DNA from 4 places in the Pseudomonas sp. MDT1-16 genome. Region 1 is predicted to be linked to each of the others. Evidence: predicted binding sites of a transcription regulator. Region 1 holds the regulator's gene; each other region holds the start of a gene.
What was found. Region 1 encodes FliA, which starts transcription of late flagellar genes. Its sites were predicted from a motif close to CTAAAGTTTNNNNNNNNNNNGCCGNTAA; they were not measured.
Positions count from the first base shown of each region.

Region 2: ACYZT3_RS28870 (methyl-accepting chemotaxis protein) is a predicted target of FliA. The motif match lies at 1,558-1,585, and genes of this name have one in related genera.
Region 3: flgM (flagellar biosynthesis anti-sigma factor FlgM) is a predicted target of FliA. The motif match lies at 1,663-1,690, and genes of this name have one in related genera.
Region 4: ACYZT3_RS06870 (flagellar protein MotY) is a predicted target of FliA. The motif match lies at 1,834-1,861, and genes of this name have one in related genera.

Region 1 covers NZ_CM142717.1:4,424,495-4,427,701, reverse strand. Annotated here, with positions in the region: gene fleN (flagellar synthesis regulator FleN) at 1-801, shown strand, start outside; gene fliA (RNA polymerase sigma factor FliA) at 798-1,538, shown strand; gene ACYZT3_RS20305 (chemotaxis response regulator CheY) at 1,706-2,077, shown strand; gene ACYZT3_RS20300 (protein phosphatase CheZ) at 2,100-2,888, shown strand; gene ACYZT3_RS20295 (chemotaxis protein CheA) at 2,903-3,207, shown strand, end outside.
Region 2 covers NZ_CM142717.1:6,223,372-6,226,578, forward strand. Annotated here, with positions in the region: gene ACYZT3_RS28870 (methyl-accepting chemotaxis protein) at 1-1,453, opposite strand, end outside; gene ACYZT3_RS28875 (LysR substrate-binding domain-containing protein) at 1,636-2,556, opposite strand; gene ACYZT3_RS28880 (NorM family multidrug efflux MATE transporter) at 2,733-3,207, shown strand, end outside.
Region 3 covers NZ_CM142717.1:1,744,536-1,747,742, forward strand. Annotated here, with positions in the region: gene ACYZT3_RS07845 (flagellar brake protein) at 1-690, opposite strand, end outside; gene ACYZT3_RS07850 (flagella synthesis protein FlgN) at 783-1,250, opposite strand; gene flgM (flagellar biosynthesis anti-sigma factor FlgM) at 1,299-1,625, opposite strand; gene flgA (flagellar basal body P-ring formation chaperone FlgA) at 1,777-2,538, opposite strand; gene ACYZT3_RS07865 (chemotaxis protein CheV) at 2,621-3,207, shown strand, end outside.
Region 4 covers NZ_CM142717.1:1,533,504-1,536,710, forward strand. Annotated here, with positions in the region: gene rnt (ribonuclease T) at 47-724, opposite strand; gene pyrC (dihydroorotase) at 721-1,767, opposite strand; gene ACYZT3_RS06870 (flagellar protein MotY) at 1,927-2,835, shown strand; gene ACYZT3_RS06875 (argininosuccinate synthase) at 2,964-3,207, shown strand, end outside.

The DNA of each region.
Region 1 (3,207 bases):
GCGGTGACCGGCGGCAAAGGTGGCGTCGGGAAAACTAACGTGTCAGTGAACTTGTCCCTGGCTCTAGCTGAACTCGGCCGGCGCGTCATGCTGCTGGACGCCGATCTGGGGCTGGCGAACGTCGACGTCCTGCTGGGACTGACACCCAAACGTACGTTGGCCGACGTGATCGAAGGCCGCTGCGAGCTGCGCGACGTATTGTTGCAAGGCCCTGGCGGCATCCGCATCGTCCCGGCCGCGTCCGGTACACAGAGCATGGTTCATCTGAGCCCGGCCCAACACGCCGGCCTGATCCAGGCGTTCAGCGATATCGGCGACAACCTCGACGTATTGGTGATCGACACCGCTGCGGGCATTGGTGAGTCGGTAGTCAGTTTCGTTCGCGCAGCGCAAGAAGTCTTGCTGGTGGTCTGTGACGAGCCGACCTCGATCACTGATGCCTACGCACTGATCAAACTGCTAAACCGCGATTACGGCATGAACCGTTTCCGCGTCCTGGCCAACATGGCCCAGAGCCCGCAGGAAGGTCGCAACCTGTTCGCCAAGTTGACCAAGGTCACGGATCGCTTCCTCGACGTCGCCTTACAATACGTCGGCGCGGTGCCTTACGACGAAAGCGTGCGCAAGGCCGTGCAGAAGCAGCGCGCCGTCTATGAAGCCTTCCCGCGTTCCAAGTGCTCCCTGGCGTTCAAGGCCATTGCACAGAAGGTCGATACCTGGCCGTTGCCTGCCAACCCGCGTGGGCACCTGGAGTTTTTCGTCGAGCGCCTCGTGCAACAAACGGCAGGACCGGTGCTATGACAGCCAGCGGCTACAACCTCTACAAGAAGTCGGCACGTGACGCGCAGTACGAGCTGATCGAGCGTTACGCGCCACTGGTTAAACGCATTGCCTACCACTTGCTGGCGCGTCTGCCGGCCAGTGTCCAGGTCGAAGACCTGATCCAGGCCGGGATGATCGGCCTGCTTGAAGTGTCGACCAAATACGACGCCAGCAAAGGCGCGAGCTTCGAGACGTACGCGGGCATTCGAATCCGCGGCGCGATGCTCGATGAAGTGCGCAAGGGGGACTGGGCGCCACGTTCGGTCCACCGCAATACCCGGATGGTCAGCGACGCCATTCGCTCGATTGAAGCTAAAACCGGTCGTGACGCTAAAGATCACGAGGTTGCGGCCGAACTCCAATTGAGTCTCGACGATTATTACGGGATTTTGAACGACACCCTGGGCAGCCGGTTATTCAGTTTCGACGATCTGTTGCAGGACGGCGAACACGAAGGGTTGCACGAGGATGGCGCCAGTGCTCATCTCGAACCGTCGCGCGATCTGGAAGATGAACGCTTCCAGATGGCACTGGCGGACGCGATTGCCAATTTGCCGGAGCGTGAGCGACTGGTGTTGGCGCTGTACTACGACGAAGAGTTGAATCTCAAGGAAATCGGTGAGGTCCTGGGGGTCAGCGAGTCTCGGGTCAGCCAGTTACACAGCCAGTGCGCGGCCCGTTTGCGGGGGCGTTTGGGGGAGTGGCGAGCGCGCTGAAGGCAGTGTGGGGACACTGCGAACGTGGCTGGTGGGGTGTTGAACCGCACGAGTCCCGATCTGTTGTGCTCCAGACAGTCATTGAGTGCTTTGCCGGATTGATTGAAATGGCGTGTCCAGGTGCTGGGCGCGTTTAAGACTGCTTGGAGGTCGAATTGAACAAGAACATGAAAATCCTCATCGTTGATGACTTCTCAACGATGCGGCGGATCATAAAAAACCTGTTGCGTGACCTTGGGTTCACCAACACGGTCGAGGCCGATGATGGCACCACTGCCATTCCGGTCCTCAACAGCGGGAGCATCGACTTTCTGGTAACGGACTGGAACATGCCCGGCATGACCGGTATCGATCTGCTGCGCCACGTGCGCGCCGATGAAAAGCTCAAGCACCTGCCGGTGCTGATGGTGACCGCTGAGGCCAAGCGCGAGCAGATCATCGAGGCAGCCCAGGCCGGTGTTAACGGCTATGTGGTCAAACCCTTTACGGCCCAGGCGTTGAAAGAAAAAATCGAAAAGATTTTCGAACGCATCGGTTAAGAAACTGCGCCACGGGGGAGCTATGGAGCATAACGAATCTTCACAGGGCGATTTCGAGTCGACCCTGAAAAAACACGCTGTCGAACTGGTCGAAAGCCTTGAAAAAGGCAGGTTCGGCGACGCCGTGCAACTGATCCATGAGCTCAACCAGACCCGTGACCGCGGCCTGTACCAGGAAGTGGGCAAGCTCACTCGCGAGCTGCATAGCGCGATCGTCAATTTCCAGATTGACCCGAACATGCCGCAAGCCGAGGAAGTGTCGCAGATCACGGACGCCACCGAGCGTCTGGGCTATGTGGTCAAGCTGACCGAGGCCGCGGCCAACCGCACCATGGACCTGGTGGAGAACGCCACGCCGCTGGTCAACGGCCTGAGCGATGAAGCCCAGGCCTTGAGCACCGACTGGGGACGGTTCATGCGTCGGGAAGTCGGGGCTGAAGAGTTCCGCGAACTGGCCCGGCGAGTCGACGGTTTCCTGACCCGCAGCAGCGAAGACAATCGCGTGGTGTCGAGCAACCTCAACGACATTCTGCTCGCTCAGGATTACCAGGACCTCACCGGTCAGGTGATCAAGCGTGTGACCCAATTGGTCACCGAAGTTGAAAGCAACCTGCTCAAGCTCGTACTTATGGCCAGTCAGGTGGACCGCTTTGCGGGCATCGAACATGACCGTGAAGCGATGCTGGCTGAAAAAGATCCGCAAAAACATCTCTCTCAGGGTGAAGGTCCGCAGATTCATGCCGATAAAAGAGAAGACGTTGTGTCCGGTCAGGACGATGTAGACGATTTGCTTTCCAGCCTTGGATTCTAGGAGCACCCCTACACATGAGCTTCGGCGCCGATGAAGAGATCCTTCAGGATTTCCTGGTTGAGGCCGGCGAGATTCTAGAGCAACTGTCCGAACAGCTGGTCGAGCTTGAAAGCCGACCCGATGATGCGGACTTGCTCAATGCAATTTTTCGCGGTTTTCACACTGTAAAAGGAGGCGCCGGCTTCCTCCAGCTCAACGAGCTGGTGGAGTGCTGTCACATCGCCGAGAACGTGTTCGACATCCTGCGCAAGGGTGAACGTCGCGTCGACTCGGAACTGATGGACGTGGTTCTCGAAGCGCTGGATGCGGTGAACGGCAT
Region 2 (3,207 bases), 1.8 Mb from region 1:
GCTGACCCAAGGTATTGATCACCGTCGCCGTGCTCTGAAGCGCGCCGGCGATTTGCTCCAGAGACGAGGACGCCTCGTCCATCGACGTACGACCGATCTGGGTTTGCTGTGCGTTTTCCTGAGCCAGACGCTGGGTGCTGCCCATGTTGTCGGCAATGTTCAGGGAGGTGGCGCTGAATTCTTCCACGGCGCCAGCCATGCTGGTGATTTCGCCCGACTGCTGCTCCATCCCTTCATAGGCACCGCCGGACAGACCGGACAAGGCCTGGGCACGGCTGTTGACCTCTTGCGAAGCTTTGCGGATGTGCTCGACCATGGTCGACAAAGCTTGGCTCATCTGGTTGAAAGCGCGGGCCAGCTGACCGATCTCGTCGTTGCTCGAGACGTTCAGCCGCACGCTCAAATCACCGGCACCCAAGGCTTCAGCCTGACGCACCAAATCACCCAGCGGCGCGAGTTTGCTGCGCAACAGCCAGACTGCCGAGCCCACAGCGATCAACATCGCCAGCAGACTGCCAATCGCCAATTGAATACCGACACTCCAGGTCACGGCACGGATTTCGGTTTTCGGCATACTCGCCACCACCGACCATGGGCCGCCTTCAAACGGTACGGCAATGCTGTAGAAATCTTCGGACTTGTCGCTCCAGAACTCGCCCTTGCCCGGCGTCTTCGCCAACCCAACGATGCTCGGAGTCGCCTGATCCAGCGCTTGTACACCCGCTATCGGCACCAGCCATTTGTTCTGTTCATCCAGCAGCGCCAGGGAACCGGTCTGGCCGATACGGAAGCGCTTGAGGTTGGCGAACTGCGCGTTCTGCGCGTCGGTGTAGTCGAATCCTACGAACAGGACGGCGATCACCTTACCGCTGCTGTCGCGTACGGGGGTGTACTGAGTCATGTAGGAGCGCTCGAACAGCAAGGCACGACCGACATAGCTCTGCCCCGCCATCAAACGGGCATAGGCCGGGTTAGCGTGATCGAGCAGCGTGCCGATGGCCCGGTTGCCGTCCTGTTTGCTAAGTGAGGTGCTGATCCGAACGAAATCTTCGCCGCTGCGCACGAACACCGTGGCGACACCCGCCGTCATTTGCTTGAACTCGTCGACTTCCTTGAAGTTGTTGTTCAAGACTTCGCTGCCCAGGTGCAGGCCCGGAGTCTGAGCGCCCGCCACGACCACCGGTTCGCCCGGATGCACGCTCAGACCCGCGCTGAAGCGTTTCTCGAACAAGCCAGCCAGGCGCTGGGTGCTTTCACGCAACGTGCCGTGAAAGGTGCTCAACTGATCGGCCAGCAACCGGGCTTCACTGGCCAGGTGCTCTTCGCGGGTGGCAAGGTTGGCGGTGTCCAGCGAGCGCAGGGCGAACACGGTACTGCCGCTGATGACAATCGCCAGTATCACGGCAAGCGCAAGACCAAGCTGTGAGGCGATCCGGGCACGAGGTTGAGACATGACAGCTCCTGGCCGAGTGACCGGATCATCCTGATCACGACGCACACTCAGCAAAATTTCTAATGGGAATTACGTCGAACCTGCACGAAGGTTCCATCTGCAGACTTTCGGCGGCAAACCTGAATACTTGAGTAATTGACCGGGATATGGCTCAAGGCCGCCATTGCGGCGGCTCTATCGATTCAGCTCAAGTGCTGGACATCGGGTAATTCCATTGCTAGGGCTTCGCCTTGCAGGAAATCGCTGAGACGACGCAAACGTTCACCTCCGGGGCGTGTTTTCGGCCAGACGAGGTAATAATTCTCACCGCTGGCGACGGCCGTCGGCCACGGCAAACTCAAGCGTCCCTGCGCCACATCCTCCGCCACCATCAGCAGATCGCCCATGGACACGCCGTAGCCTCGGGCGGCGGCGATCATGCCCAGCTCCAGCGTGTCGAACACCTGCCCGCCCTTGAGTGACACCTGGTCCGCCAGCCCCATGCGTTCCAGCCAGCTGCGCCAGTCACGACGATCCGGCGTCGGGTGCAGCAGTTCGGCATTGGCCAGTCGCGCGACATCCCACGGCTGATCCTGCAGAAGATTCGGCGCGCCGACTGGAATCAGCTCTTCCGGGAACAGGAAACTCGCCTCCCAGTCCGGCTGAAAATGCCCGTTGCTGAGGATGACGGCGCAGTCGAACGGTTCATGGTTGAAGTCCACCGAGTCGACGTCCATCCAGGCGCTGGTCAATTGCACCTCATTGCCTGGTTGTAGGTGCCGAAAGCGGCTGAGCCGTGCCAGCAGCCAACGCATGGTCAGGGTCGACGGCGCTTTCATGCGCAGAATGTCATCCTCGGCGCGCAAGGTACTGCAGGCCCGCTCCAGCGCGGTGAAGCCTTCACGAATGCCCGGCAGGATCAGCCGCGCCGATTCGGTCAATTGCAGATTGCGCCCGCTGCGGTGAAACAGCCGACAGGCAAAATGGTCTTCGAGCGTACGAATATGTCGGCTGACCGCACTTTGAGTGATCGATAATTCTTCGGCTGCACGGGTAAACGAGCTGTGCCGAGCCGCCGCTTCGAATGCGCGCAGGGCATACAAGGGAGGAAGACGACGGGACATTCGGAAACCTCCTATAGCGGGATTCGGTCACCCTAGCAGAAACTCTCCAGCATGAGTTTGAATCATGCCACCCATCCATTTTATCCCTTTGTGCAAACCCCGTAGAGCGCCGAGAATCGACGCCTTCCTGTCCTCTTTGGCTTTCCTTTTCTCTTTAAGAGCGGAGCGTGACGACCATGCAGCATCCAGCACGTACCGAACTCTGGGCCATCCTGCGGCTGGCGGGGCCGTTGATTGCCTCGCAGTTGGCGCACATGCTGATGGTCCTCACCGACACCTTGATGATGGCGCGCCTGAGTCCCGAAGCGTTGGCCGGGGGTGGCCTGGGTGCGGCGACTTACTCGTTCGTGTCGATTTTCTGTATTGGCGTGATCGCCGCGGTCGGCACCCTCGTGGCAATCCGTCAGGGTGCCGGCGACATCGTCGGCGCCGCCAGGCTGACTCAGGCCGGGTTATGGCTGGCGTGGTTGATGGCGCTGGTGGCCGGGCTGCTGCTGTGGAACCTGAAACCGGTCTTGCTGATGTTTGGCCAGACCGAAACCAACGTCCATGCGGCAGGACAGTTCCTGCTGATCCTGCCGTTCGCCCTGCCCGGCTACCTGAGCTTCATGGCCCTGCGCGGCTTCACCAGCGCCATCGGCCGGGCGACGC
Region 3 (3,207 bases), 2.7 Mb from region 1:
CTCGACCTGGCGCTGCACCAGCCCGCTCATGTTGTGAAAGCGTACGCCGGCGAAGGTGGTGGAGATCCTTTCTTCGAAGTGCAGATAACGCAATTCGACCGGAGCCGTCATGTTGCCAAAGGGCAGGGCGGCGGTGAAGCGGTCATAGACCTGACCCAGTTGCAGGCTGCCCGTGATGTCGCCTTCGAAGCGCAACTTGCAGCCGGTGGCCGAGATGTCCAGGAGCTTGCCACTGATCGGCGACTTGAGTTTTTCTCCGCCCAGATCGACGTTGACCAGTTGTGCCAGCTTCAATGCCGCGCGGAATGCATTACGGCGCTGATGGTAAACCACCTCGGAGGGCAGGGGCCCACGGTAGCAGCGAGCACCATCGGATTCGTCGATGGTCAACGGACCGTTGCTTTCCCAGGCAATACGTACGCCGTCGTGAAAGCCTTCTACCTTGAACGGTTCGCCTGCCAGCAGGAAACGTTCACCGTCGCGGGGAATCATTTCGTCCAGGGCAATCATGTTGCTGTCACGGTCGATGTCTACCAGATAACTCTGGAAGCGCTGGCTGCGCTCATGGAACGTGATGATCAGCGGATCATGGCTGTCTTGCAGCTGACGCAGGTTGCCGGAGATCTCCAGAGGCGTGGTGAGCACCTTGGGTGGCTGCGGAGCATCTTCCGCGCTTAAGGCATTGAACACGGTTCATCGATCTCCAGACAAAATATGACTACGGCTGGCCATTAGTTTGCCAGCATGTTTCGCGTCTTGATAGTGCGTGCTTTTCGGCAGGCTCAAGCCTGACTGAGCGCGCGCGGCTTCGCAAGCATGGAGGTTGATCCGCGTGCATCATAGAGCGCTGGCGGCTCGCCGCCGTTGAGGATTTTCAGCTGATTGGCCGTCGCGGCCTGTTGCACCAGAATCGACTGGCCATTCTTGATGTTGGCCGCCTGGCACTGCGCCAGAAGATCGGTCAGCACATCGCTCCGCTCCAGTAACTGATCGCCAATGCTCGAATGGCTGGCGAGTTGCTCCAGGCCGTTGCGGTTGGTCGGCAGTTTGAGGCTGGCGAGGATTTCACTGCGCTTGCGGCCATGCTGATCGAGCAAAATGATCAATGCCTGTTTCTGCGCCAGAATTTCTTCCAGCAGTGGCATGTCACGACCGTGCAAGGCGAGGGACTCGGCTTGCAGTAACGCCAGCAAATGCTGTGCTGGAGCGAAATCGTCAGTGATCAGTTGCAGTAAATTAGAGTCGTGCATGGCTGGCCTTGGGTTTTAAGCGTCCAAAAGCCTGGCGCGGGCCTTGGCCTAGCGCTGGGCTTCGAAGTTGAGCAGTTTGCTGGCTACACGGTTGCTGTCGACTTTGTAGCTGCCATCGGCAATCGCTGCTTTCAACTCGGCCACGCGGGCGTTGTCGACGGCAGGCTGATCGCGCAGCTTGTCAGTGACCTTCTGCAACTGTTGAGCCTCATTGCTGAGATGTACCGATTCCCCGCTTTTAGCGGTACTGACCTGCTCGGCCGGGGTATTCAGCGGTGCGGATTTGCCAGCTTCGGCGGTTTCCTTCGCGGCGCTGGTCCGTGTACTGCCGGTAAGTGACGGGGAACTGTTTAAACGGCTGAAATCGATGACCATGATAAAAAAACCTCTGGGTATTTGGACGCTTGCCATGTTTTCGGCCATACCCGGAAAAACTTTAGGCCCCGTTATCAATGAGCTTGCGCGCGTCAGCGCTTGCCCTGCATGGGGCACAGTTTAAGGAACAGTCGAGCGGCGCGCCAGTGTTCTACATGGCCACTTCCACTTGGCCGGGCGCGGTGACTTGCGCCTTGATGACCCGCTGGGAGTTGAGGTTTTTCACCCGAATCTGTTCGCGCAAGCCGCCGTTGGACAGCGCTTCGCCCGGCATGCGCACGCTGAGCGTACCGCTGCGGGCGGTAATCACCACCTGGTCGCCCTTACTGATGACTTCTGCCTGTTCCATGTGCACCAGGGTCATGACCTGATCGGCGACCATTGGTCGGGTAAGTTTCTGCCCGATCGCCTGGTCGACAGAAGTCAGGTAACCCTGGTTGATAAGGCTGATGTCGCGCTCGCGCAAGGTCACATCGTCGGGCTCGACGATACCGGCGCGTCGCAGCGGGCGGGTGGTGGTCACAATGTCGCGAAACAGGTGCACTTGAGCGGGTACGAAGACGGTCCAGGGCGACGCGCCCTCGCAGCGAACTTTGACCGTGACGCGGCCTAATGGCTTGGCCGGGCTCTCCAGGGTCGCTGTCAATTCCTTGTCGCACATGGGCATGCGCAGGCGTGGATCGAGCTGGTTGACCTCGATCTCGTAACGGCCTTGCGTTTGACTGGTCGCCAGATAGTCTTCTACGGTGAATTCAAGAAAGCCCTGAGTGACGCCGATAAGCATGTCAGGCAAGGTAACCGCGTCAGCAAGGGCAGGGCTGCCAGCGTTGAACAGGCAAACGGCCGACATCGCGCACATTAATGTGCGGGCATTTGATGTCAGGCGTCGGAAAAATGTCGGTTCTGTGTTCATAAGAGTTAAAAAGCAAGCGCCGTGCCGTTTAGTGATGAATGCGCGTCGCAACACACTTAAGCGTTGGTGTAGGAGTCTGTGCATGGCTGGTGTAATGGATGCGGTAAACCAGCGCACGCAACTGGTAGGGCAAAATCGCCTTGAGCTGTTGTTGTTCCGTCTTGACGGCCAGCAGCTGTATGGGATCAACGTGTTCAAGGTTCGGGAGGTGCTGCAATGCCCCAAACTGACGCTGATGCCAAAATCCAGTCCTGTCGTGTGCGGTGTGGCAAGTATTCGGGGGGCGACCATTCCGATTCTTGATCTGGCGATGGCGACCGGTTCCGGTGCGCTGAAAGATCAAAGCAATCCCTTCGTGATTATCACGGAGTACAACACCAAGACCCAGGGTTTCCTGGTGCGATCGGTAGAACGCATCGTCAACATGAATTGGGAGGAGATTCATCCGCCACCCAAGGGCACGGGACGCGACCATTACCTGACGGCTGTGACTCGGGTCGACAATCAGTTAGTCGAAATCATCGACGTCGAGAAAGTGCTGGCAGAAGTGGCGCCGACACCGGAAGCGATTTCGGTTGGCGTGGTGGATGTCGAGACTCAGCACAAGGCGTTGTCCTTGCGGGTTTTGACGGTCGATGACTCGTCGGTGGCGCGCAAGCAGGTGACCCG
Region 4 (3,207 bases), 2.9 Mb from region 1:
GCCGTTGAGGCCGGTTTTTTTATGGGCGGGATAAACCCGACGACGATCAGTCGTTGTAGTCTTCCCAGCCGCCCATTTGTTTCCAGCGATTGACGATGCCGCAGAACAGCTCGGCCGTCTTCTCGGTGTCGTAGCGAGCCGAGTGGGCCTCGCGACCGTCGAAGTCGATATCAGCTGCCTGACAGGCCTTGGCCAGTACCGTTTGGCCGTAAGCCAGACCGGCCAGGGTTGCAGTATCGAAGCTCGAGAACGGATGGAACGGGTTACGTTTCATGTCCAGGCGCGCGACGGCGGCGTTGAGAAAGCCCAGATCGAAGCTGCTGTTGTGCCCGACCAGAATCGCCCGTTTGCAACCATTGGCTTTAAGGGCCTTGCGGATGCCGCGGAAGATATCGGTCAGCGCTGCTTCCTCACTCACTGCCATGCGTAGCGGATGATCGAGTTTGATCCCGGTGAATTCCAGGGCGGCCGCTTCGATGTTTGCGCCTTCAAAAGGCTCTACGCGAAAGAAGTAGGTGTGGTCGGGGTACACAAACCCTTTTTCGTCCATGCCGATGGTGGTGGCGGCAATTTCCAGCAACGCGTCAGTGGCAGAGTTGAAACCACCGGTTTCAACGTCGACAACGACTGGCAGGTACCCACGGAAGCGTTCAGCCATCGGGTGGCGCGAACCACCTCCACCGCCTTGACCTTCCTGTTCGTCGTCGAAATGGTCTTCACTCACGCGTGTTCCTCCAGCAGGCGCCAGCGCAGTTTTTCACCGGCGCGCAGCGGGATTACGGTCAGCTCGCCAAATGGCAGGCTGGTTGGGGCGGTCCACTCATCGCGGACCAGGGTGATGCGATCGGTGTTCACCGGCAGGCCGTAGAAACGCGGGCCGTTCACGCTGGCAAAGGCTTCGAGCTTGTCCAGCGCGTTGCGTTGTTCGAAGGCTTCGGCATACATCTCAATCGCGGCATAAGCGGTGTAGCAACCGGCACAGCCGCAAGCGGCTTCCTTGGCGTGCTGGGCATGGGGCGCCGAGTCGGTACCGAGGAAGAACTTGTCGCTGCCGCTGGTGGCGGCGTCGAGCAGGGCTTCCTGATGGGTGTTGCGCTTGAGGATCGGCAGGCAATAGAAGTGCGGCCGAATCCCGCCCACCAGCATGTGGTTGCGGTTGTACAGCAGGTGATGCGCGGTGATGGTCGCGCCAACATTGGCCGAAGCCGCGTTGACGAACTGCACGGCGTCAGCGGTGGTGATGTGTTCGAACACCACTTTGAGCGTCGGGAAACGCTCGACCACTCGACGCATGTGCTCATCGATGAAGATTTTTTCGCGATCGAAAACGTCGACATCGCCACGGGTGACTTCACCGTGAACCAGCAAGGGCATCCCGACTTCGGCCATGGCCTCGAGTGCAGGGAAAATCTTGTCGATGCTGGTGACACCGGAGTCTGAGTTGGTGGTCGCGCCGGCCGGGTACAGCTTGGCGGCGTGAATGAATCCGCAGGCCTTGGCCTCGCGAATTTCTTCGGGCTGTGTAAGATCGGTCAGGTACAGCACCATCAACGGTTCGAAGCGACTGCCGGCCGGGCGTGCAGCGAGAATCCGCTGGCGATAGCCGTCGGCTTCAGCGGTGTTACGCACCGGAGGTACCAGGTTGGGCATGATGATGGCGCGACCAAAGGTGCGCGCGACATCCGCGACTGTATTGGTCAACACAGCACCATCGCGAAGATGAATATGCCAGTCGTCGGGACGCAGCAGGGTCAGGCGGTCGGACATGAGGGGATTCCAGGCGGGTCAAACTGAGGGGAATGCTACCGGAAAAGACTCTTCCAGGCACTCGCTATCAAGTTTTGCAGGAAGCTTCCGATATCCAACAGGTATGCCGTAAACCTGTGTATGTCGGTCTTTTTGTTGTAGAAGCCAGTGGAGCCTCCCGTGCGCCAGCGTTATTTAGCCTTGCTCAGCGTATTTGCCAGCCTTCCCGCGATGGCGCTCACTTTCCAGACCCGTCTGGAGAGCATCGAGTGGACGGTCGAAGGAGACAAGTTCGAGTGCCGCCTGACTCAGCCGATCACCGATTTTGGTTCCGGCGAGTTCGTGCGCCGCGCCGGCGAGCAAGCGACGTTTCGTCTGAAGGCCGACAGCGCGATGATCGGCGGCGGTTCGGCGACCTTGCTGGCGGCGGCTGCACCCTGGCAGCCGGGGCGTGGCGACATTAACCTCGGGTCTGTGCGAATCGGCAGTGGCAATGTGCTGTTCAACAGTTCGCACGTTCAGGCCGGGCGTTTGATCAGTGGCCTGATGGATGGCCGCAGTCCGGTTGTTCGACATTACTCTGGCGATGGCCGGATGTCGGAAGTGCGTCTGTTGCCGGTCAAGTTCAGCAAGGCCTTCAACGACTACCAGGGCTGCGTGGCAAAACTGCTGCCAAAGAATTTCGAGCAGGTCAAACAGTCCGAAATTGGCTTCCCCGGCGAAGGCATCGATCTTGACGCGCGGGCCAAGGCTCAGTTGCTGGTGATGCTGGATTTCATGAAGGCTGATCCGACGGTCAACCACATCGAACTCGATGGCCACTCCGACAATAGCGGCAACCGCCTGACCAACCGTGACCTGTCGCGCCGCCGGGCTCTGGCGGTCATGGACTTCTTCAAGGTCAATGGTATTCAGGAATCGCAGATCACCCTGCGCTTCCACGGCGAGCGTTATCCGTTGGCGCCCAATACCAGTTCTGCCAACCGGGCGAAGAACCGTCGGGTCAATGTGCACCTGGCGCGGGTTGCGCCCACCGAAAAGCCAGCCCCTCAGGCCACTGCAGCGGCGAGCGCCGCGTCGACTTCCTGAACCCGCTGTATTCGTCGCTCACTCGACATAATATGTCGCTTCGTCGTCATAAGCTGTCGCGCCTCTGTAAATTATCCTGCATGACCGGTAGACTTGACGGCTTTCCGTAGAACCCGTGGAGTGATGGCATGGCGGACGTAAACAAGGTCGTTCTGGCGTATTCCGGCGGCCTGGACACTTCGGTGATCCTCAAGTGGCTGCAGGATACTTATAACTGTGAAGTCGTGACCTTCACCGCTGACCTGGGTCAGGGCGAAGAGGTCGAACCTGCACGCGCCAAGGCACAAGCCATGGGCGTGAAAGAGATCTACATCGACGACTTGCGCGAAGAATTCGTGCGCGATTTCGTTTTCCCGATGTTCCGCGCCAACA